Regions from separate parts of the Kitasatospora sp. NPDC088351 genome, predicted to be linked through region 2. Evidence: riboswitches for the same ligand, from Rfam matches in the RefSeq annotation. Region 2 holds a riboswitch; each other region holds the start of a gene.

Region 1 (5,699 bases), on a different contig from region 2:
AGACCAGATAGGGCGCCGGGAACTGACCACCGGTGAACTCCTTGGTGGCGCCCACGAAGGAGAGGTGCGCCTCTTCGTCGCCGCTGACCACCTCGGGCTCGACACCCAGGATCCCGCGCACACCGCTGATGTACTCGTCGCTGTTCTCGGCGTCCCGGGAGGCGCTGGTGGCGACGAAGCGGGTCCGGTCCGGGCCGACGCCGAGCCCGGAGATGACCTCCGCGTACTCGCGGCAGGCCGCGAAGGTGCGGGCCAGCGCGTCCGGGTGCAGCCGTCCTGTCCGGTCCACGCCCTGGCCCAGCCGGTTGATGACCATCCGGCGGTCGAGGTCGGTGATCTCCCCGGTCTCCGGGTCCAGGTCGGCGACCAGCAGCCGGATCGAGTTGGTGCCGCAGTCGATCGCGGCGACCCGGGTGACGCTCATGCGCCGGCCTCCCGGTCGTCCTGGCCGGCCTCCTCGGCGGCGCGCTTCTTCGCGGCGCGCTCCTCGGCCTTCCGCTGCTTGGCGGCGATCACGGCCTCGTGGTCGTGCTCCTTGGCGCGGTTGCGCGCGACCCGCCCACCGGCGGCCTCGACCTCGTCGGCGGAGACGCACGGGCCCTTGGCCCACCAGTCCTCCAGCATGCCGATCGCCTCGTCACCGAGCGGGTTGACGCCCGGTCCGGCCGCCAGCGAGTGGCCGACCAGTACGTGCAGGCACTTCACCCGGTCCGGCATGCCGCCGGCGCTCGGGAAGCCCTCCAGCACCTCGATGGCGTCCCGGCGGGCGATGTAGTCCTCGTGCGCCTTCTGGTAGGCGGCGGCCAGCTCCGGGTCCTCGGCGAGCCGGGCGGTCTGCTCCTTCATCACGCCGTCCGCCTCCAGGGTGCCGATCAGCGAGGCGGCCTTGGGGCAGGTCAGGTAGTACAGGGTCGGGAACGGCGTGCCGTCCGCGAGCCGGGGGGCCGTCTCCACGACGTCCGGGTTGCCGCAGGGGCAGCGGTGTGCGACCGCGCGCAGTCCGCGCGGGACCCGGCCGAGCTGCGCGGCGATGGCCGCGACGTCGGAGTCGGAGACGGTGGGGTGGTTCTCAGTGGTCATGGGGGGAGCTGTCTCCAGCGAGGGCGGGGGCGGGTGGAGAGGGCGGGGCCAGGGCGGCGGTGTCGGCTGTGTCGGCGGCGTCGACCGAGTCCCAGACGCTGGCGTACCAGGGCTTGGCCGCCGTCACCGGGCCGTGGGCCGCGCCCTCGGAGGGGGCGGGCGAGCTGACGGAGGACTTGGTGGCGCCCTGGCCGGCCGGGTCCACCGCGATGTACGGGGTCTCCCCCGGCATCGCGTAGTGCAGCCGGGCGCGGGCCTGCGCCTTGACGTACTCCGGGTCCTGCCAGCGGGCCTTCTCCCGGCGCAGCTGCTCGACCTGCTGCCGGGTGTGCTCGGCCTTCGCCCGCTGGGCGGAGATCTCGGAGCGCTGGGAGATGAACTGGCGGGTCGGGTAGGCGAGGATCGCCACCAGCGAGCAGAGCACCAGGACGAGGACGGTCGCCCGGCTCGTGAACCGGGGACGGGCCGCCAAGCCCGGAATCCTCCAGCCTGCCATCTCCCGATTCCCCTCCTGGTCGCGACGGTGCCCCGCCGTCCACCCTACGGGGTGAACGGCGGGGCACCGGTCAGGCGTGCGCTACCGGACGGCCGAGGGACCGGGCCGGAAGGGCTCAGCCCTCGTGCTTGAAGCGCGGGAAGGCGCCGCGGCCGGCGTACTCGGCGGCGTCGTCGAGGATCTCCTCGATGCGCAGCAGCTGGTTGTACTTGGCGACGCGCTCGGAGCGGGCCGGGGCGCCGGTCTTGATCTGGCCGCAGTTGGTGGCGACGGCCAGGTCGGCGATGGTGACGTCCTCGGTCTCACCGGAGCGGTGCGACATCATGCAGCGGTAGCCGTTGCGCTGGGCCAGCTCGACGGCGTCCAGGGTCTCGGTCAGCGAGCCGATCTGGTTCACCTTCACCAGCAGCGCGTTGGCGGTGGCGGTCTCGATGCCCTTGGCCAGGCGGACCGGGTTGGTGACGAACAGGTCGTCGCCGACCAGCTGGACCTTGTCGCCCAGCTTGACGGTCATGGCCTTCCAGCCGTCCCAGTCCGACTCGTCCAGCGGGTCCTCGATGGAGACCAGCGGGTAGGCGGCGACCAGCTCGGCGTAGTACTCGATGAGCTCGTTGGCCGAGAGCGCCTTGCCCTCGAACTGGTAGGCGCCGTCCTCGTGGAACTCGGAGGCGGCGACGTCCAGGGCGAGCGCGATGTCCTTGCCGGGGACGTAGCCGGCCTTCTGGATGGCCTCGACGATGAGGTCCAGGGCCTCGCGGTTGCTGTCCAGGTTCGGCGCGAAGCCGCCCTCGTCACCGAGGCCGGTGGACAGGCCGCGCTCCTTCAGCACGCCCTTGAGGGTGTGGTAGACCTCGACGCCCCAGCGGACGGCCTCGGAGAAGGACTCCGCGCCGATCGGGGCGATCATGAACTCCTGGATGTCGACGTTGGAGTCCGCGTGCGAGCCGCCGTTGAGGATGTTCATCATCGGGACCGGCAGGACGTGCGCGTTCGGGCCGCCCAGGTAGCGGAACAGCGGCAGGTCGCTGGCCTCGGCGGCGGCGTGCGCGACGGCCAGCGAGACGCCCAGGATGGCGTTGGCGCCGAGCGAGGACTTGTCCGGGGTGGCGTCCAGGTCGAGCATGGCCTGGTCGATCAGGCGCTGCTCGGTGGCGTCGTAGCCGACCAGCTCCGGGCCGATCTGCTCGATGACGGCCAGAACGGCCTTCTCCACGCCCTTGCCGAAGTAGCGGTTCTTGTCACCGTCGCGAAGCTCCAGCGCCTCGAAGGCGCCGGTCGAGGCACCCGACGGGACAGCGGCACGGCCGGTGCTGCCGTCGTCGAGGCCGACCTCGACCTCGACCGTGGGGTTCCCACGCGAGTCGAGAATCTCACGGGCTACGACGACATCGATGGACGGCACGAGGCATCTCCTAGCGGAAGCAGGGGTCCGGCTGACGGTGATGATGTCGGCGGGACGATTGCGGAGTCGTTACGACCAGAGCCTAACCGCACGGGCTCTCAGGGCCACGCTGACCTCGGTCCCGTCTCAGCGTGTGGCCTGCCTACCCACCGGTAGTTCACCTGGTTGCCCCATGGACGGGGCCGGAAGCGGGCGAAGGGGGCCGAATCCGGCCCCCTTCGCCCGCTGTCGCCTGTGCGGGACTCAGCCGAGGGTGAGCACCTGGCCGGGGACGATCAGGTTCGGGTTGCCGCCGACGGTGCCGCGGTTGCCGTCGTACAGCGCCTGCCAGCCGCCGGAGACGCCCTGGGCGGCGGCGATGGTGGACAGCGTGTCGCCGGACTGGACGGTGTAGCCGTGACCGCTCTTCGGCGCGGCGGCCGGGGCGCTCTGGGCGGCCGCCGGGCGGAAGTCCTGGCTCGCGGCCTGGCCGGCGTACTGCTGGTAGACGCTCTGGTGGCTGGTCCAGTACCAGGCGCCGTTGTTCTGGTACCAGTACACCTTCGCGTCGGCGTCCCAGCCAGCCTTGCCGGAGAAGCCCGGGGCCTGGGTGTTCTGCTGCGCGGGCTGGGCGGGCTTCGCGGCCGGCTGCGGGGCCTGCTGCTGGACGGGCTTCTGCGCGGGCTTCTGGGCCTGCTGCTGAACCGGCTTCGGCTGGGCCGGCTTCGGCGTGGCGGGCTTGGCGGCGGCGGAGGTGTCGACCGCGGCCGGGGCGCCGCCCTTGGTCAGGCCGGCCTTCTGGGAGCAGACCGGCCAGGCGCCCGGCCCCTGCGAGGCGAGGACCTTCTCCGCGACCGAGATCTGCTGGGCCTTGCTGGCCTGGTTGGCCTGCGCGGCGTACGCGTTGCCGCCGTACGCCTTCCAGGTGCTGGAGGTGAACTGCAGGCCGCCGTAGAAGCCGTTGCCCGTGTTGATGCTCCAGTTGCCGCCGCTCTCGCACTGGGCGACCGCGTCCCAGGTGGAGGCGGGGGCGGCCGAGGCACCGGAGGCGGTGAGGAGCGGCATCGCGAGTCCGACGCCGGCCACACCGGCGACGGCGATGGCCTTCTCGGCCTGGGTACGACGACGGTGACGGCCAGTTCCAACGAACAGCATGAAGATGTCCCTCTCCGCACGCCTGCGAGGTGAGCTGTCGGGTTCGGACCGGGAGGTGGCCCGGCCGCGTCACGCGGAACGTCTCGGCCCGCGCGGGCGGCTTCACCCCAAGCCGTGGGGGACGGCAACAAACCTGGTTCCCCCGCCCCTGCCCAAGGGTTCTGGTCGATTTCCCGTGACGCGGCGGGCAGGATTCGGCGTCCCGCGCACGAGGTCCGCAGCAGCGGACTCCAGGGAGGTTAGACAGATCATCACATCAATCACAAGCTCATATCGCCCACATCACACATAAATTACGGCCCGTGGTCATGCGCCTACCAACCGAGGTGCTATGTCCGGTTTAATGGTGATTCAGGCCACGTGGAGCGGGTCGACGGCACCCGACTGACGCGCCGGAAACCTCAGTCGACGGTCTCGGACGACGGCCTCTCCGGGGTGAATTCGACCGGCAGTTCACGAAGTCCACGCATGATCAGACCACCGCGCCACCGCAGATTCTCCGGGCTTTCGGCAAGCCGCAGATCGGGCAGCCGGGAGAGCAGCGTGGCCAGTGCGGCCCGGCCCTCCAACCGGGCCAGCGGGGCGCCGATGCAGTAGTGGATGCCGTGCCCGAAGCCGAGGTGCGGGTTGTCCGTCCGGGCCAGGTCGAGGGTGTTCTCGTCGGAGAACCGCGCCGGGTCCCGGTCCGCCGCCGCGAGCACCACCAGCACCGGGTCGCCGACCGGGATGTCCACCCCGCCGATGGTCAGCGGGGTGGTGGCGAAGCGCCAGGTGGCCAGCTCCACCGGGCCGTCGTAGCGCAGGAGTTCCTCGATGCCGGTCTCCAGCAGCGCGGTCTCGCCGCGGACGATCGAGTCCTGCAGCAGGGCCCGCTGGCCGGGGTTGCGCAGCAGCGCGTAGGTGCCGTTGCCGATCAGGTTGACGGTCGTCTCGAAGCCGGCGAAGAGCAGGATGAAGGCCATCGCCGCGGCCTCGTTCTCGGTCAGGTGCTCGCCGTGGTCACTGGCCCGGATCAGACCGGAGATCAGGTCGTCGCCGAGGTCGGCCCGCTTGCGGTGGATCAGCTCCAGCAGATACGCCCGCATCTTCCGTACCGCGCGCCCGACGCCACCGCGCTGACCGCCGCCGTGGCGGATCATCATGCCCGCCCAGTCCCGGAAGTCGTCCTGGTCCTCGGACGGCACGCCGAGCAGGTCGCAGATCGCGTAGATGGGCAGCGGGAAGGCGAACTCGTGGATCAGGTCCGCCGAGCCGCGCTCCGCGAAGCCGTCGATCAGCCGGTCGGTGAGCTGCTGCACCCGCGGCTCGAACTCGGCCACCCGGCGCGGCGTGAACGCCTTCGACACCAGCCGGCGCAGCCGGGTGTGGTCCGGCGGGTCGATGTTCAGCAGGTGCGTCATCAGATCGGCCTGCCGCTCCCCCGGAATGCCCACCCGGCCGGTGCGGTGCGCCTGCCCGCTGTGGTGGGCGGGGTTCTTGGAGAGCCTGCCGTCGGCGAGCGCCTGCCGCGCGTCCGCGTACCTGGTCACCAGCCAGGCCTCCACCCCGCTCGGCAGGGTGGTGCGGTGCACCGGCGCGTGCTCGCGC
Region 2 (5,699 bases):
CCATCAGCAGGCCGAAGGCGGGCGCCACGGCGGAGACCAGGTTTCCGGCGATGAACAGGCCCATCAGCATCAGCAGCATCCCCTTGCGGGGGATCCGGGTGCCGAGGACGGTGAGCAGCGGTCCGCCCACCACGACGCCGAGCGCGTAGCCGGAGATGAGCAGGCCCGCGGTGGGGATGGACACCGAGAAGTCGCCGGCGACCTCGGGCAGCAGGCCCATGATCACGAACTCGGTGGTGCCGATGCCGAAGGCGCTGATCGCCAGCGCCAGGAGCGCGAGGGGCATGAGAGTCTGCTTTCCAAGACGATTGCATGTGCAACTACCAGCGCCGACAATACGTCTACCATCCAGATACTTGCAAGCGCCGGATATTGCCTAGGTGAACATACGCCACGCTTGCCAGTACCCCTCGGCACGATTAGGTTAGGCTCACCTAACTTACTGGAGGTCAGCCATGAGCCCCGTGGACACCACGGCACCCGAGGCGCCGGAGGCGCCCGAACCCACCGCCGCCGAACGGGTCTGCAGTCTGCTCACCGCCACCTCCTCCGTGGTGATCCGCGCCTGCGGCGAGCACCATGAGCTGGACACCCCGATCGCGGTACAGGGCTCCCGGCTGCGCCTCCACGCCCCCCTCGACGCGCCGCTCACCCTCGCCGCCACCCGCGCGCAGGACGGGCTCGCCGTCGTCCTGGACCTCACCGACATCGCCCCGGTCGCCGTCCGCGACCGCGTCCGCGGCCGGCTCTCCCTGGCCGGCCGGCTCCACCTGGCCCACCTCGCCGACGACGGGCTCGGCGTCCACCTGCGCCTGGACGTCGCACACGCCGTCCTCTCCACCCCGTACGGCACCACCGCGCTGACCGGCGCCGACCTCGCCCTCGCCGGGCCCGACCCGCTCGCCCGCTACGAGGCCGGCCTGCTCACCCACCTCGCCGACGACCACCCGGACGCGCTCGCCGTGCTCACCCGCCTGCTCGACCCGGACCTACTCACCGAGCGGCCCGGGATCCGCCCGCTGGCCCTCGACCGGTACGGCCTGGTGCTGCGCCTGGACCACCCGCACGGCCATCGCGACGTCCGTCTGGTCTTCCCCGAACCCGCCCGGGACGCGGACGAGTTCGGCCACCGGGTACACCAGCTGCTGACCGCCGCACACCGCGCGCTGCCCGCCCACCGGATCTGAACCAGGCCACCGGTCAACTGGGCTGACCAGACGTCAACTTCCCTTGGCGTCACGTAAAACGAAAACGGCCAGCCCGGCTCGCGAGAGGATTTCTCGCGAGCCGGGCCGGCCGACTGGGCGTGTCCCGCGCCCAGGGTGCCACTGTCGGTGCGGCGATCACCCGGTCGAGCGGTCACCCGACATGACCATCCCGAGTGGCCGTACGCCCCGCACCCAGCGGTGGTTCTGATGCCCGATCAGATGGCGACGCCGTGCGCCCGCAGGTAGGCGATCGGGTTGACGTCCGTGCCGTACCCCGCACCGGTGCGGATCTCGAAGTGCAGGTGCGGGCCGGTCACGTTGCCGGTCGCGCCCGAAAGGCCGATCTGCTGGCCGGCGGTGACGGTCTGGCCGATCCTGACGCCGATCGAGGACAGGTGCGCGTACTGGGCGTACTTGCCGTCGGCGAGCTTGATCTCGACCTCGTTGCCGTAGGCGCCGCCGTTGCCGGCCTTCACCACGGTGCCGCCCGCGACGGCGCGCAGCGGGGTGCCGGTGGAGACGACGAAGTCGGCGCCGGTGTGGTGGCCGGAGGACCACATCGAGCCGGCCACGCCGTAGGCGGTGCCGAGCTTCGGGCTGGCGACCGGGGAGACGTAGCTGGCGACGCCGGCCACGGTAACCGGGGCCGGGGTGGCGGGCTTGGCGACCTCGATCTTGGTCTGGACCGGGGTCTGCGGGGCGGGCTTGACCGGCTTGGCGGTCTGAACCGGCTTCGGCGCGGCGGCCGGAGCGGCCGGAGCAACCGGGGCGGCCAGCTTGGCGGCCTCGGCCGGAGCGGCGGCCTTGGCGCCGAGCGCGAGCTTCTGGCCCGGGAAGATCAGGTTCGGGTTGGCACCGACGACCGAGCGGTTCTGCTCGTACAGCGCCTGCCAGCCACCCTCGACCTGCTTGGCGTCGGCGATCTTCGACAGGGTGTCCCCGCCGACGACCTGGTAGCTCTGCTCGACCGGCGCGGCGGCCGGGGCGGCCTGCTGCGGGGCGGCGGCCGGGGCGGCGTCGGCGGTCGAGGAGTTGCTCTGCCGGGGCTTCGCGGCCGGCGCGGTGTGGGCCTGGGCGCTGATCGCGGTCACCAGCGGAAGGGCGAAAGCGGCGCCGGTGACGGCGGTGGCGATACCGATGCGGGCGGCGCGGGGCAGGGCGATACGACGAGCCTGTGCGGGCATGGAAGATTTCCTCTCCGACGCCTACGAGGTGAGCTGTCGGGTTCGGGCTGGAGTTGCCCGGCCGCAATGCGGCTTCACCCCAAGCCGGACCGTGAATTCCGGTCCGGCGACTTACCTTTGGGTCCCCCGCTCCTGCCGTACAGAGTTCAGTTCGCACCACCGGGCAGCGGCAGGACTAGGCGTTCCACCCGGTGGCCGCCCGGGCCGTGGCCGGGCGGTCGCTGAACTAAAACCCATCCGTACGGGCTAAGCAATGTCGATCACGTGAAGTCACCACAAAGCCCCGAGGCGTCGTGACACTCCGAATGATCGGCTGCACGGTACGCACACAATCCATTGACCTGGAGCGACCGCCCGGCGACACTCCGCCGATATTCGCGTCAGTACGCACGCGATCACCTACGGAATGCCATTCGCCGACACACCCCCCGGTGACCCTTGTCACGTCGGCCCGCGGGGCGCACGATCGGGCGGTGGCCACCTCCGAGGCCGGCACCCTGCGCCTGGGCACCGCGCAGGGTCGCTGGGTACTACTGGCGACGGTGCTCGGCTCCAGCATGGCGATGCTCGACGGCACCGTGGTGAACGTCGCCCTGCCCCGGATCGGCGCCGATCTGGGCGCCCCCCTCGCCGCCCTGCAATGGACGCTCAACGCCTATCTGCTGACCCTGGCCGGGCTGATCCTGCTCGGCGGCGCGCTCGGCGACCGCTACGGCCGCCGCCGGGTGTTCCTGATCGGCGTGGTCTGGTTCGCCGTCGCCTCGGCGGCCTGCGCCGCCGCGCCCACCATCGGCGTGCTGGTCATCGCCCGCGCCGTGCAGGGCATCGGCGGCGCCCTGCTCACCCCCGGCTCACTGGCGATGCTCCAGGCCGTCTTCCACCCGGACGACCGCTCGGCGGCGGTCGGCCTCTGGTCCGGCCTCGGCGGGGTGTCGGCCGCGGTCGGGCCGTTCCTCGGCGGCTGGCTGGTGGACGGCCCCGGCTGGCGGTGGATCTTCCTGCTGAACGTCCCGCTCGCCGTCCTGGTGGTCGCGGTGGCGGCCCGGCACGTGCCGGAGAGCCGGGACGAGAGTGCGACCGGCCGGTTCGACGTCCTCGGCGCACTGCTCGCCGCCCTGACCCTGGGCGCGATCACCTACGCGCTGACGGCGGCCGGTGGAGGGGTGTCCGCGTCCGTCTGGGTGACCGGCGTGGCCGGCCTGCTGCTGGGGGCGGCCTTCGTCTCGGTGGAGCGCCGCAGCCCGGAGCCGATGCTGCCGCTCGGCCTCTTCTCCTCCCGGCTGTTCACCGCGGTGAACCTGGTCACCCTCTGCGTGTACGCGGCCTTCAGCGGAGTGTTCTTCCTCCTGGTGGTGCAGTTGCAGACGGTCTCCGGGTTCTCCCCGCTGGTCTCCGGGCTGTCCCTGATCCCGGTCACCGTCCTGATGCTGGCCCTGTCGGCACGCGCCGGGCGGCTCGGCAAGCGGATCGGCCCGCGGCTGCCGCTCACCGTGGGTCCGCTGCTCTGCGCGGGCGGTGTGCTGCTGATGCTGCGGATCGGCCCCGGCGCCTCGTACTGGGCGGACGTGCTGCCCGCCGTCACCGTGCTGGGCTGCGGGATGGTGCTGCTGGTCGCGCCGCTGACCGCCACGGTGCTGGCGGCGGTGGAGGTCCGGCACGCGGGCATCGCCAGCGGTGTCAACAACGCCGCCGCCCGGGCCGCCGGCCTGCTCGCGGTCGCCGCCCTGCCCGCCCTGGCCGGTCTCAGCGGCGAGGCCTACCGGGTGCCCGCCTCGGTGGACTCGGCCTTCCACACCGCGATGCTGATCTGCGCCGGGCTGCTGGTCGCCGGCGCGCTGGTGGCCGTCACCACCGTCCGGGGCAATGTGCTGGCCCCCGAGGACCACCGCCCGGTGGCCGAGCCGGACTGCCAGTGGTCCTGCGGCACCAACGCCCCGCCGCTCGACCCGGGCCACGTCGACGCCGGAACGGCCGAGGGCCCCGCCACCGGAACGGCGGCAGGGCCCTCGGCGAACTGACGGCACACCGGCGCAGGCGCGGCGTCAGTGCAGACGGGGCGTCAGAGGATGTCGCCCGGCGCGTACTTGGCGGCCTCCGGGTACGCGGCCGCGACGGCCTCGACCCGGCGGACCACCTCGGCGACCTGGGCGCCGGCCGCACCGGTGAAGGAGAGCCGGTCGGCGAGCAGCGCGTCCAGGGCGGCCCGGTCCAGCGGGATCCGCTCGTCGGCGGCCAGCCGGTCCAGCAGCTCGTTCTCCCGGGCGCCGGCCCGCATCGCCAGCGCGGAGGCGACGGCGTGCTCCTTGATGACCTCGTGCCCGGTCTCCCGGCCGACGCCCGCCCGCACCGCGCCCATCAGCACCTTGGTGGTGGCCAGGAACGGCAGGTAGCGGTCCAGCTCGGCCTCGATCACGGCCGGGAAGGCGCCGAACTCGTCGAGGACGGTCAGGAAGGTCTCCAGCAGGCCGTCGAAGGCGAAGAAGGCGTCCGGCAGCGCGACCCGGCGGACCACCGAGCAGGAGACGTCGCCCTCGTTCCACTGGTCGCCGCCCAGCTCGGCGGTCATCGAGGCGTAGCCGCGCAGGATGACGGCCAGGCCGTTGACGCGCTCGCAGGAGCGGGTGTTCATCTTGTGCGGCATCGCGGAGGAGCCGACCTGGCCCTCCTTGAAGCCCTCGGTGACCAGCTCGTGGCCGGCCATCAGACGGATGGTCTTGGCCAGGCTGGAGGGCGCGGCGGAGAGCTGGACGAGGGCGGTGAGCACCTCGAAGTCCAGCGAGCGCGGGTAGACCTGGCCGACGCTGGTCAGCACGTTCTGGAAGCCGAGGTGGCCGGCCACCCGGCGCTCCAGCTCGGCGAGCTTGTCGGTGTCGCCGCCGAGCAGGTCCAGCATGTCCTGGGCGGTGCCGACCGGGCCCTTGATCCCGCGCAGCGGGTAGCGGGCGATCAGCTCCTCCAGGCGGCTGAAGGCGACCAGCAGCTCGTCGGCGACGGTCGCGAAGCGCTTGCCCAGGGTGGTGGCCTGCGCGGCCACGTTGTGCGAACGGCCGGCCATGACCAGCTCGGCGTGCTGGGCGGAGAGACGGCCGAGGCGGACCAGGACGGCCACCGTGCGGTCCCGCACGTGCTCCAGCGACTGGCGGATCTGCAGCTGCTCGACGTTCTCGGTCAGATCCCGGGAGGTCATCCCCTTGTGGATCTGCTCGTGACCGGCGAGCTCGCTGAACTCCTCGATCCGGGCCTTCACGTCGTGGCGGGTGATCCGCTCACGGGCGGCGATGGAGCCGAGGTCGACCTGGTCGACCAC
Region 3 (5,699 bases), on a different contig from region 2:
TGATCTCGCCCGCGTAGCCGTGGCCCCAGGTGTCGGGGCGCAGCGCGTAGCCGAGGACGGCGGAGCGGTGCTCCCCGAGGGTGAGGGCGGCGCTGCCGATCGGGGCGCCCTCGTCGGCGGGGTCGGCGGAGTCGGTGCCGTCCGCGCGCAGGGTGACGGCGAGCCGGTAGACCGTGCGTTCGTCCCGCAGGGCCTCCTCCAGGTACTGCGCCACCTGATCGGCACAGCTCTCCCGGTCGTACGGTCCGAAGGGGAGGTGGCGGGTGGCGACCGGGTCGCCGAAGACGGCGTACAGCGCGTCGATGTCGCCCGGGGTGTGGTGGAACTCGCGAATGGCCAGCCGGGGGCCGGTGAGTCGTACGGGGACCATGTCCGTCGACCCTACTCCGGCCCGGTCCGTCCGGTGGGCGGCCAGCGGCTACCGTCGAGGCTATGGAAGACGAAGACCTGCGGCTCGCCCCGCGCACCAAGGCCGCCGAACTGCTCGCCTGGGCGGAGGCGGAGGGCCGCGCGCCGGTGGCCGAGGAGCCGCTGCGGACGGTGCTGGCGCTGCTGGAGCTGGGCGAGGGCAGGATGCACGACGGCTGGCCGGAGCTGACCTCGAACGCCGTGGAGCAGTTGCTCGTCGAGCGGCTCTACCTGTACGTCCAGCCCGCGCCGGAGGAGGATCCGCTGGCGTACGGCGAGGCGGTGCGGCTGCTGATCGACCGCCAGCGGGCGGCGAAGCGGCTGAACGCCAAGCGGCAGGAGCGGCTGCACGCGGAGGCCGAGTGGCAGGGCGAGGTGGCGGCCGGCCTGCTGCGGCGGGCGGACCTGGTGACCTGGCCCCGGCTGTACACGCTGCTGCTGCACGCCTACGGGGTGGACGTCGCGGACGAGGCGGCGGTGCGGGCCTGGCTGGAGGGGTTCCGGGAGCTGGCGGAGGAGGACCGGCTGGCCGCGTTCGCGGCGCTGGAGCCGGCCGGCTGGGTGGACGAGACGGCCGGTGAGGGCTGGGGCCCGGCCCGGGTGCTCACGGTCGGGATGGCCACCGACGGCGCCCGGCGGCTGCTGGAGCAGGGCCTGATGCGGCGCAGCTACCGCAACCTGGCGGAGCTGACCGCGCTCGGCCGGCCGATGCCGGACGAGCTGACCGGGGACTTCGGGGCGTTCGAGGAGGCGGCCGCCGAGGCGGCGCTGGAGCTGGCCGGCCGGTGGACGGTGCCGGGGCTGCCGCGGCTGCTGGTGGCGGAGTTCCCGGACCTGGCGCCGGAGCCGGGGCAGGAGGAGATCGACGCGTACCTGGCCGGGCTGCCCGACGGGGCCTGAGCCCTCCGGGTCCTGGAACGCGGAGGTGCCCCGGCCGCTGCTCGGACCGGGGCACCTCCGGGGCGTCAGGGGGTGATGCCGCGCTGCTCGAACCAGGTCTCCGGGTCGACCGGGGCACCGCCGCCGGGGCGGACCTCCAGGTGCAGGTGCGGGCCGGTGACGTTGCCGGTGGCGCCGACCTTGCCGATCTGCTGGCCGGGGACGACCTTGCCGGTGCCCTTGATGATCGAGGAGAGGTGGCAGTACCAGATCTCGGTGCCGTCGGGCAGCGTCTCGACGATCCGGTAGCCGTACGAGCCGGACCAGCCGGCCGAGGTGATGGTGCCCTGGCCGACGGCGTAGACCGGGGTACCGGTGGAGGCCGCGAAGTCCAGGCCGGTGTGCAGGTGGGCCCAGTAGGAGGCGCTCTGGCCGTAGTGGGCGGAGAGGTTGTAGTCGCGCACCGGCAGGTTGATGGCGGCGAGCTTGGCCCTCTCGGCCTCCTCGGCGGCCCGCTTGGCCTCCGCCTGCTGGGCGGCGCGCTTGGCCTCGGCCTCCTGGGCGGCCTGGACGCGGGCGTTCTCCTCGGCGGCGGTGCGCTGGCTGTCGGCCTGCTGCTGGATGCGGGCGGCGAGCGCGAGGCCGGGGTCGGCGGAGAGGGCGACCGGGGTCTCGTCCGGGGCCTCGATGGCCGGCGCGGCGGCCGGGGTGGCGGAGGCGAAGCCGGTGGCGCCGAGGGTGGCGGCCACGGCGGTGACGCCGAGCAGTGGAGCGGTGCCGCGGGCCTGGCGCGGCATCCGGTGCCGGTTGGCGTCGGCGGGCTGCGGGCCGGTCTCGTCCGCGGGGCCGCCGTAGCCGCCCTCGTGGGCGGCGGGCCGCGGGTGGTCGAGCAGCTGGGTGCCGGCGGCGGAGCCGGGCAGGTGTGCCGGAGAGTACGTCGACGCCACGGAGGCGCGCTCCTTTCCTTCCTTCGCGCCTACCGGGTTAGCTGACGGGTTCGGAGCAGGAAGGTCTCCTACGGCTGGGCCTGGGCCCGGCCGATTCACCCCAAGGAACGTGGTTCCCCGGCTCCCTGACCTGCCCGGGGGCGGGTCGTCGGGATTAGGCGACGGCGCACGGTGCCGTCTGGGTACGGCGTTGACAACCGCGCTGCGTTATCAAACGTTAATCCTAGGCGCCCCTGATTCCAAGCCATCCGTTCGGGACAACCGGATACAGCACGGGCACCACGCGACCCGATGGGCGTTTTGGGACGATTGACGACAACTGACACTACCGAACGTGATTGGACGTCAACGAACGACCCCCCATTTGAGTAGTTCTACTCATGTGCGTCCGCTCGGGGCGCCGCCATCCTGACGCCATGAACGCACCGATGCAGTCCCGCACCACGGCCGCGTACCACGTCCAGGCCGTGCTCTCCTTCGCCCTGTCCGCCGCCGCCCTCGCGATCGGGATCGCCTACCTCCCGGTCGGGGGGTGGACCAGGGCCTTCCTCGGACTCGGCCTGCTCTACACCGTCACCTCCTCGTTCACCCTGGCCAAGGTGGTCCGGGACAAGCAGGAGACCAGCGAGATCGTCACCCGGGTGGACCAGGCCCGGCTGGAGAAGCTGCTCAGCGAGCACGACCCGTTCAAGGTGGAAGGGATCTGAGCGGGCACCACGGAACGGGCACCTCCGAAGCCGTCGCACATCGATAGCTTGACGGCTAAGGCTATTAGCCTTAGCTTTATGGCTATCGGCAGCACCGCCGATGACACGCCCCGGCGGCCCGAGGAGACCCACGATGTCCGGCATCACCACCCCCACCACCCAGTACCTCGACGTCCCCGGCGGCCGGCTGGCCTTCGACGACACCGGGCGGGGCGACGGCACCCCGGTCGTCCTGCTCCCCGGGATGCTCGACAGCCGGGCCGCGTACCGGCACCTGCGACCGCTGCTGGTGGCCGCCGGCCGCCGGGTGATCACCATGGACCTGCGCGGCTTCGGCGAGTCCTCGATCGCCTGGGACGACTACTCGCCCGCCGCGGTCGCCACCGACGTCATCGCCCTGCTCGACCACCTCGGCATCCGGAGCGCCGTGCTGGCCGGCAACTCGTACACCGGCGCCACCGTGGTCAAGGCCGCCGGGGACGCACCCGAGCGGGTCGCCGGGATCGTCCTGCTGAACGCCTTCGTCGAGAACCCGCCGCCGAACCTGATGCAGCGCGCCGTGTTCGGCCTGATGGGCCCGCTGCTGACCTACGTCCCCGCCTCCTGGGGCCTCTACCACCGCAAGATGGCGTTCCCGACCGCCAAGCCGGCCGACTTCGACGCCTACGTGGACGGCCTGGTCGCCGCGCTGCGCACGCCCGGCCGCCGGACCGCCGTCCGGGGCCAGCTCCGCGGGGACTCGTCGCCGGTCGGCTGGACCGCCGCGGTGCGGTGCCCGGCGCTGGTCGTGATGGGCGCCAAGGACCCCGACTTCCCGAACCCGGAGCTGGTCGCCGACCGGCAGACGGCCGCGCTCGGGGCCCGCAAGGTGATGATCGAGGGCGCCGGGCACTACCCGATGGCCGACCACCCGCAGGCCACCGCCGACGCGCTGCTGCCCTTCCTCGCCGAACTCTCCTGAGCCCCGGCCCCCGCACCACACGCCCCCTGCCCCGCCCCACGAACCCCCGGAGACCGCGCATGCCCCGAGTAGGACTGACCCCCGACCAGGTCGTCGGCCACGCCCTCGCCCTCATCGACGAGCAGGGCCCCGAGGCCCTCACCCTGGCCGCCGTCGCCGGCCGGGCCGGCGTGGCCACCCCCTCGCTGTACAAGCACGTCAGCGGCGGCCTCGCCGAGCTGCGCCGGCTGGTCGCCGTCCGGGTCACCGAGGAACTGGCCGACCGCCTCGCCGAGGCCGCCCTCGGCCGCGGCGGCGGCGACGCGGTGGCCGCCGTCCTGCGGGCCTACCACGCCTACGCCACCGAGCACCCGCACCGCTACAACGCGCTGCCGCAGGCCCCCCGGCCGGACGACGACCTGACCCGGGCGGCCGGCCGGCTGGTCGGGGTGATCGTCGCGGTGCTCCGCGAGTACGGGCTGGACGGCCCCGAGGCGATCCACGCCGCCCGCACCGTCCGCTCGGTGGCCCATGGCTTCGCCTCGCTCTCCATCGGCGGTGGCTTCCAGCTCGCGGAGGACCTCTCGGTCACCCAGGACCGTCTGATCGCGGTCCTCACCAGCGGCCTCCGCGACTGGCCGAAGGCCTGACGGGGCCGTCCGCGGGGGCGGACGGCCCCGCTCCGCACCACCCCCGACCCGCCCGTTCGCACCCGCACGATGCCCCGGCCCGCGCCCAGCCCGTACCCGGCCCGCTCCCAGCCGGTCCCGTCCGACCGCCCCGCACCGCCCCGCACCGCCCGCCACCTGGCCGATCGGGCCCGAAGGACGTCTGATTGACGCCGTATTGACGGGATATTGACGAGATCCAGTCACTTGGCGAGATCCGTTCACACCTTCGTAGGATCATCACCCTAGAATTCGCGGCGTGACGATGACTCAGTGGTGTGCAACGGCAACCGGCGTAATCGCCGCCCTCGCCCTCGTGGCCGCCGCCCGCTACCGCGCGGTCTCCGCCACCCAGCGCCGCCGCGCCGACCAGCAGCGGCGCGACATCGCCCGGCTGACGGAGCGGCTCGACGCCGAACTGTCCCGGCGCGGCTCCGAACTGGCCGCCGTCCAGCAGGAGCAGGAGCTCAACGCCTCCACCCAGCGGGCCTTCCTCAGCGTGGCCCGCCGGATCCTCGTCATGGCCCACGACCAGCAGGCCCTGCTGGACGAGATGGAGCGCACCCACGACGACCCGGCGCTGCTGGAAGGCCTGCTCAAGGCGGACCACGCCGCCGCCCAACAGGCCCGGCTCGCCCAGACGCTGGCCGTCCTCTGCGGCGCCAGGGCCGGACGGCACTGGCCCGAGCCCGTCTCCCTGGAGGACGTGGTGCGCGGCGCCCAGTCGCGCATCCTGCCCTTCCAGCGGGTGGTGGTCCGCAGCCGGATCGAGACCGCCGTGGTCGGCGCCGCCGCCGAGGCGCTGATCCACGCCGTGGCCGAGCTGCTGGACAACGCCACCCGCTACTCCCCGCCCAGCACCCAGGTGTTCGTCACCCTGATGCCGGTGCACAACGGCGCCGTCGTCGAGATCGACGACGGCGGCGTCGGCATGCCCGAGCAGGCCGTCGCCAAGGCGGCCTCCGCCCTGGCCGGCGGCACCTCGCTGGAGGTCTCCCGCCTCGGCGAGGTACCGCAGTTGGGTCTCGCGGCGGTCGGCCGGCTCGCCGAGCAGTACGGCTTCCGGGTCACCCTCAGCTCGGCGCCGTCACCGTACGGCGGGGTGCGGGTGGTGGTGCTGCTGCCGAACGCGCTGCTCACCGAACCGCTG
Region 4 (5,699 bases), on a different contig from region 2:
CTGTCCGGCGGTCAGCGGGCGGCCGGCCAGCAGCTCGGCCGGTACCGCGCCCCAGCGCTGCTCGTACCGCTGCTCCGCGCAGACCCTGGCCTGGCCGCGGCCGTAGAGCGGGTTGAGCCCGGCGGCCGGGCCGAGCAGGAAGACCACCGTGTTGAGCGCGATCAGGGCGTAGGTGACGGCCGGGGCGGGCGCGGCCGGGGGCCCGCCGCGTGCGCCGGTGTGGTCGAGGACCGTGATCGCCATGCGGCCAAGCATCCCTCCGCCCGGCGCGGGCGACACCGCGCTGTACGGCAGGTGGGCTACCGTCCCGATCGCCGCGACCGGTGGTCGGGACGGTTGCCTCAGGCAATAGGCTTGGGGCGGGCATTCCCGCCTCCCGCCGCCGACGCCGGGGCTCCGGGGGGAGCGCCTGAGCCCACCCAGGGACCACCCGAGAGGACCCCCGATGACCGTCCCCGCCCTGACCGCTGAGACGCGCTGGCGCTGCACCCTGTGCGGCAACCTGACCCGCTTCGACGTGACCCGCTCCGCCCGGGTGACCGAGTACCTGCACTTCGACCTGGCCGGCGAGTCCAAGGTGGAGGAGACCGAGGTGCTCAGCGAGACCATCGAGTCGGTGCGCTGCCGCTGGTGCAACGCGGTGGACCAGGTCGAACTGGTGGCCCGTCCCGGGGCCGAGGCCGGAGAGGCCGCCGCTGAGCAGGGCTGACGCCCGGTCCGTGGGGTGGACGGTGCGCGGCCGTTCACCGCACGGGGACAATACAGACAGAACGCACGGAGCGTGACGACGAGGGCGACGGCCGCGGGCCGTACCCCGCTGGACGAGGATCGGAGCCGAGGACGTGGTGGACGCAGCGAAGGAGCCCGCCGGGCCGCAGGGGCGGCAGCCCGCTGTGGACGGGCAGGCGCCGGACGCGGCCGAGGCCGCCCCGTCCGGTACCGGGGCCCCCGCCGAGGAGTCGGGCGGTGACGAGCCGGCGGCAGACCGGGCCGTCGAGACGCTCGACCGGCCGCTGCCCGAGGGTGTGCGCCGCCGGGTGGTGGGCCTCGCCGCCGACGCGCTCGGGGGGCTGCCGCCCGCCGAACTGCCGCAGAGCCTGCGGCAGTACGCCAAGTTCACGCCGGCCCGGCGGGCCAAGTACGCGGCCACCGCGCTGGCCGCCGCACTGGAGTCGGAGCCGGCCTTCCGGCTCCGGATAGCGGAGCGGCTGCGGCTGGGCCAGCCGGACCTGGTGAAGGCGCTGGAGGCGGGCCATGTGCCCGGCGCCGCCGACCCGATGGACGTGGCGGCCGCCGCCTATCTGGTGCGGTCGGCGGGCTGGAGCCGGCTGGTCGCCGAGGCGGGGGAGCAGGCCGAGCGGGCCGGCGCCGAGGGCGCCGCCGCCGAGGCGGCCCGGCTGGCGGAGAAGCTGCAGGCGGAGCTGGCGGAGGTACGGGCCTCCGCCCGGGCGGACCTGGACCGGCAGCGGGCCGAGTCGGAGGACGTCCGCAAGGAGGCCGAGTCGCTGCGCAAGAAGGTGCGGTCGCTGGAGAGCGACACCCGCCGGGCGCAGGCGGAGACCCGCCGGGTCACCGCCGAGCTGGAGGCGCTGAGGACGCAGGCGGCCGCCGAGCGCAGCGCGGGTGAGAGTGAGGCCCGGCGGCTGCGGCACCGGATCTCCGAACTGGAGACCGCCGCCGAGCAGGGCCGCCGTTCGGCCCGCGAGGGGCGCAGCGTCGAGGACATGCGGCTGCGGCTGCTGCTGGACACCGTGCTGCAGTCGGCGCAGGGCCTGCAGCGGGAGCTGGCGCTGCCGGTCTCCCAGATCCGCCCGGCGGACCTGGTGGAGGCGGTGGTGCCGGGCTCGGCCTCGCCGCACGACGTGGCCCGGCGCGGGCTGGCGGAGGACGATCCGGCGCTGCTGGACCAGCTGCTGGCGATCCCGCAGGTGCATCTGGTGGTGGACGGCTACAACGTGACCAAGACCGGTTATCCGGCGCTGCCGCTGGAGCAGCAGCGGATCCGGTTGCTGGGTGGGCTGGCGATGCTGGCCCAGCGCACCCAGGCGGAGGTCACCTGTGTGTTCGACGGGCAGGACCTGGACGTGCCGGTGATCATGGCGCCGCCGCGCGGGGTGCGGGTGCGCTTCAGCCGGACCGGGGAGACGGCGGACGAGCTGATCCGCCGTCTGGTGCGGGCCGAGCCGCAGGGCCGGCCGGTGGTGGTGGTCTCCACCGACCGGGAGGTCGCGGAGGGCGTGCGCAAGGCGGGCGCGCGCCCCGTCGCCTCCGTCCTGCTGCTGAACCGGCTGGCCCGGCCCTGATGCCGGAGGGACCGGAGTGACCGCTGGTCAGCGCCCGGTTTGCGGCAGTGTGTGGATCCCGTGAAGTCAGGCCGCCGGTGGAGGTTCACGCCATCGGGGGAGTGGCGGAAAGCGTGGATCTTCACTAGGGTCTGGCGTCAAACCTATTTTCCGGATCCTCACTCAAACGGGTGAGTCCGTTGGAAGAAGGAACCGATCACTTTGGCCTCCCACCGCCGTCCCAAGCAGCCGAGCCGCGCGCGGGTCTCCGTGCTCACCGCTGCCGCTGCGACCGCGGTCGCCCTCTCCGCCCAGGTCGGCGCCCACGCCGCGCCCTCCCCCAAGAAGGAGGACGTGAAGGCGCAGATCGACCAGCTGAACGAGGAGCAGGAGCAGGCGGCCGAGAAGTACAACGGCGCCAAGGAGCGGGCCGACCAGCTGCGCAAGCAGGCGGACCAGCTCCAGGACCAGGTGGCCCGCGGCCAGGACCAGATGACGCAGCTTCAGGCCGGGCTGGCCGAGGTGGCGGGCGAGCAGTACCGCACCGGCGGCATCGACCCGTCCGTGCAGCTGATGCTCTCCTCCGACCCGTCGGGTTACCTGGACAAGGCCTCCAGCGTCCAGCAGGCCAGCTCCAGCCAGTCCGAGGCGCTCAAGGGCCTGCAGGACCAGCAGCGCCGCCTGGACCAGCAGAAGGCCGAGGCGGCCGCCGTCCTCGCCTCCCTGGACAGCACCACCAAGGATCTGAACCAGGCCAAGGCGGACGTCAACCAGAAGCTCAAGGAGGCCCAGACGCTGCTGAACTCGCTCAGCGCGGCCGACCGGGCCGCCCTGAAGGCGCAGCAGCAGCAGGACGACCGGGCCTCGCGCGGCAGCGAGCGCACCGACCTGAGCAGCCTGCCGCAGGCCGGCGGGTACGCCGGGGTGGCCGTCGCCAAGGCGATGAGCAAGCAGGGCTCGCCGTACGTCTGGGGTGCCATCGGGCCGAGCACCTTCGACTGCTCCGGTCTGATGGTCTGGGCGTACAAGCAGGCCAATGTCTCGTTGCCGCGCACCTCGCAGGCGCAGGCCGGCGTCGGCACCCGGGTCCCCTCGCTGGACCAGGCGCAGCCCGGTGACCTGATCATCTACCGCGACGACCGCAGCCATGTCGCGATGTACATCGGCAACGGCATGGTGGTGCACGCGCCGCACACCGGTGACGTGGTGAAGGTGATGAAGGCCGACGCGATGAAGATCAACGCCATCCGCCGGGTCTGACGGTTCGTCGATTGGGGGCAGAAGCCCCCGATCCGGACATTCCCTGATAGGTCGACACGCCCGGCCGGGCCGGCCCGCTGCTGTGATGTGGGACACGCCCCGGTCGGGCGCTCTCGACCCGCATTGTGAGTAATGATCAGCCCCGCGTGCGGTTGTGATCACATTCGGTCATATTCACAAATGAACTTGGGTATTCTTCCGTCTTTTTTCTGACAAGGATTTGAACGGATCACGGTTCTGTTACTAGGGTCATGCCTCGAACCACCGTGCAGTCGATCACCCATCCCGGGTGACGGCGGGGGTTACCGTCGAGTTCGTGAAGCAGCGGGGCAGGTGACTGCCCGACGGGGAGTCCAGCAGTCGGGGACGCTGTGGAGCGGAGCCGGGGAACCAAGTTCCTCCGGGGTGAATCGGCGCCAGGTCGACCGGTGGAACGGTCGGTGAGGCGCCGTAGGGCACGCTTCCGGCCCGAACCCGTCAGCTCACCCGGTAGGCGGACGTAGGAAGAAGGAGTCCGCCTTCGTGGCGTCCCATCGTCGTCCCAAGCCCGCCGGCCGTGCCCGCGTCTCCATCCTGACCGCAGCCGCCGCAGCGGCCGTGGCCCTCTCCGCGCAGTCGGGCGCGCACGCCGACCCGACGCCGACCAAGGATCAGGTCAAGGAGCAGGTCGACAAGCTCAACGAGCAGGCCGAGGTCGCCACCGAGCAGTACAACGGCGCCCAGGCCAAGCAGCAGGAGCTGCAGAAGCAGGTCGGCGAGCTCCAGGACAAGGTGGCCCGCCAGCAGTCGCAGGTGACCGATCTGCAGGGCGGCCTCGCCGAGATCGCCGGCGAGCAGTACCGCAACGGCGGCATATCGCCGACCGTTCAGCTGATGCTCTCCTCCAGCCCGGACAACTTCCTCACCCAGGCCGGCACCCTGACGCAGGCCGGCAGCTCGCAGTCGGGCCAGCTGAAGGAGCTCCAGGAGCAGCAGCGCAGGCTCGACCAGGACCGCACCGAGGCCCAGAACAAGCTCGGCGAGCTGGAGGCCACCACCCAGCAGCTGAAGGCGTCCAAGGAGGAGATCCAGGGCAAGCTGGCCAAGGCCCAGGAACTGCTCAACACGCTGACCGAGCAGGAGCGCGAGGCGCTGCGCGCGGCCGAGGAGAAGGCCGCCGCCGAGGCCAAGGCCAAGGCGGACGCCGCCAAGGCGACCGCGAAGGCCGAGGCCGACCGGGCATCCCGCGACAACGGCCGCGGCGACCTGGGCACCCCGTCATCCTCGCCCGTCACCAAGCCGTCGGCGTCGTCCACGCCGTCCACGTCGTCCGCGCCCAGCGCCCCGGCCGCCAACGGCTCGCGGGCCGCCGCCGCGATCGCGGCCGCCGAGAGCAAGCTCGGCGCGCCGTACGTCTACGGCGCCACCGGCCCGAACTCCTTCGACTGCTCCGGCCTCACCAGCTGGGCGTACGCCCAGGCGAACGTGTCGCTGCCGCGCACCTCGCAGGCCCAGGCCAACGCCGGCACCCGGATCGGCTCGAACATCGCCAACGCCCAGCCCGGCGACCTGGTGATCTTCTACGGCGACAACCACCACGTGGGCATCTACGTCGGTGGCGGCCAGGTCATCCACGCGCCCAAGCCCGGCGCCTCGGTCCGCTACGAGTCGGCCTCCAACATGCCGGTCTCCACCATCGTGCGGCTCTGACCCCGAGTCAGGCTTTCGCAGGCCCGGTCTCCCTCGCGGGAGGCCGGGCCTGCGGCTTTTCCGGCCGGCCGGACGCCTGTCCGATTCAGGGTCAAATATTCGGGTTGGTAGGGGTTTGGACTCGCTCGCCCGGACTCGCTAACGTCTGCCACCGGACACCCGCTTCCAGAGCCGCCCGCACCGGAGCGGCCACAGGCCGGGACGCAGAATTGGAGCCGCAGTCGGATGGCCGTGCACCGCCGTTCCCCACAGTCGGGTGCGCACACCCTCGCCCGCGCGCTGGTGCTGACCGCGGCGGCCACCACCGTCCTGGGCGTGGCCGTGGGCGGCAGCGCCCATGCCGCCCCGGGCTCACCGGACGGGCCGCAGAACCGCAAGGACGTCAAGGTGCGGATCGACCAGCTGTACGACGAGGCCGAACAGGCGTCGGAGAAGTACAACGCGGCGCTGGACGCGCAGCAGCGGCTG

Evidence for each region. Region 2 has a riboswitch for cyclic di-AMP ahead of AB0P06_RS20205 (LysM peptidoglycan-binding domain-containing M23 family metallopeptidase). Riboswitches for the same ligand answer to the same signal wherever they lie in the genome.
Region 1: it holds a riboswitch for cyclic di-AMP, as region 2 does, so the genes downstream of both, AB0P06_RS11910 (transglycosylase family protein) here and AB0P06_RS20205 (LysM peptidoglycan-binding domain-containing M23 family metallopeptidase) in region 2, are expected to answer to the same signal.
Region 3: it holds a riboswitch for cyclic di-AMP, as region 2 does, so the genes downstream of both, AB0P06_RS25145 (M23 family metallopeptidase) here and AB0P06_RS20205 (LysM peptidoglycan-binding domain-containing M23 family metallopeptidase) in region 2, are expected to answer to the same signal.
Region 4: it holds a riboswitch for cyclic di-AMP, as region 2 does, so the genes downstream of both, AB0P06_RS12785 (NlpC/P60 family protein) here and AB0P06_RS20205 (LysM peptidoglycan-binding domain-containing M23 family metallopeptidase) in region 2, are expected to answer to the same signal.

The regions. Positions count from the first base shown of each region.
Region 1 is NZ_JBFBIL010000011.1:155,918-161,616, reverse strand. Features, by position in the region: gene AB0P06_RS11930 (Ppx/GppA phosphatase family protein) at 1-424, opposite strand, end outside; gene AB0P06_RS11925 (DUF501 domain-containing protein) at 421-1,098, opposite strand; gene AB0P06_RS11920 (septum formation initiator family protein) at 1,070-1,552, opposite strand; gene eno (phosphopyruvate hydratase) at 1,692-2,978, opposite strand; gene AB0P06_RS11910 (transglycosylase family protein) at 3,222-4,112, opposite strand; cyclic di-AMP (ydaO/yuaA leader) riboswitch at 4,118-4,289, opposite strand; gene AB0P06_RS11905 (cytochrome P450) at 4,514-5,699, opposite strand, start outside.
Region 2 is NZ_JBFBIL010000027.1:57,716-63,414, forward strand. Features, by position in the region: gene AB0P06_RS20195 (MFS transporter) at 1-286, opposite strand, end outside; gene AB0P06_RS20200 (DUF2470 domain-containing protein) at 456-1,187, shown strand; gene AB0P06_RS20205 (LysM peptidoglycan-binding domain-containing M23 family metallopeptidase) at 1,424-2,392, opposite strand; cyclic di-AMP (ydaO/yuaA leader) riboswitch at 2,396-2,554, opposite strand; gene AB0P06_RS20210 (MFS transporter) at 2,866-4,410, shown strand; gene purB (adenylosuccinate lyase) at 4,452-5,699, opposite strand, start outside.
Region 3 is NZ_JBFBIL010000040.1:33,320-39,018, forward strand. Features, by position in the region: gene AB0P06_RS25135 (GNAT family protein) at 1-370, opposite strand, end outside; gene AB0P06_RS25140 (hypothetical protein) at 433-1,308, shown strand; gene AB0P06_RS25145 (M23 family metallopeptidase) at 1,374-2,234, opposite strand; cyclic di-AMP (ydaO/yuaA leader) riboswitch at 2,247-2,405, opposite strand; gene AB0P06_RS25150 (YiaA/YiaB family inner membrane protein) at 2,651-2,941, shown strand; gene AB0P06_RS25155 (alpha/beta hydrolase) at 3,075-3,902, shown strand; gene AB0P06_RS25160 (TetR-like C-terminal domain-containing protein) at 3,962-4,531, shown strand; gene AB0P06_RS25165 (sensor histidine kinase) at 4,815-5,699, shown strand, end outside.
Region 4 is NZ_JBFBIL010000013.1:7,411-13,109, forward strand. Features, by position in the region: gene AB0P06_RS12765 (rhomboid family intramembrane serine protease) at 1-243, opposite strand, end outside; gene AB0P06_RS12770 (hypothetical protein) at 446-709, shown strand; gene AB0P06_RS12775 (NYN domain-containing protein) at 843-2,303, shown strand; gene AB0P06_RS12780 (NlpC/P60 family protein) at 2,505-3,542, shown strand; cyclic di-AMP (ydaO/yuaA leader) riboswitch at 3,900-4,054, shown strand; gene AB0P06_RS12785 (NlpC/P60 family protein) at 4,065-5,231, shown strand; gene AB0P06_RS12790 (NlpC/P60 family protein) at 5,457-5,699, shown strand, end outside.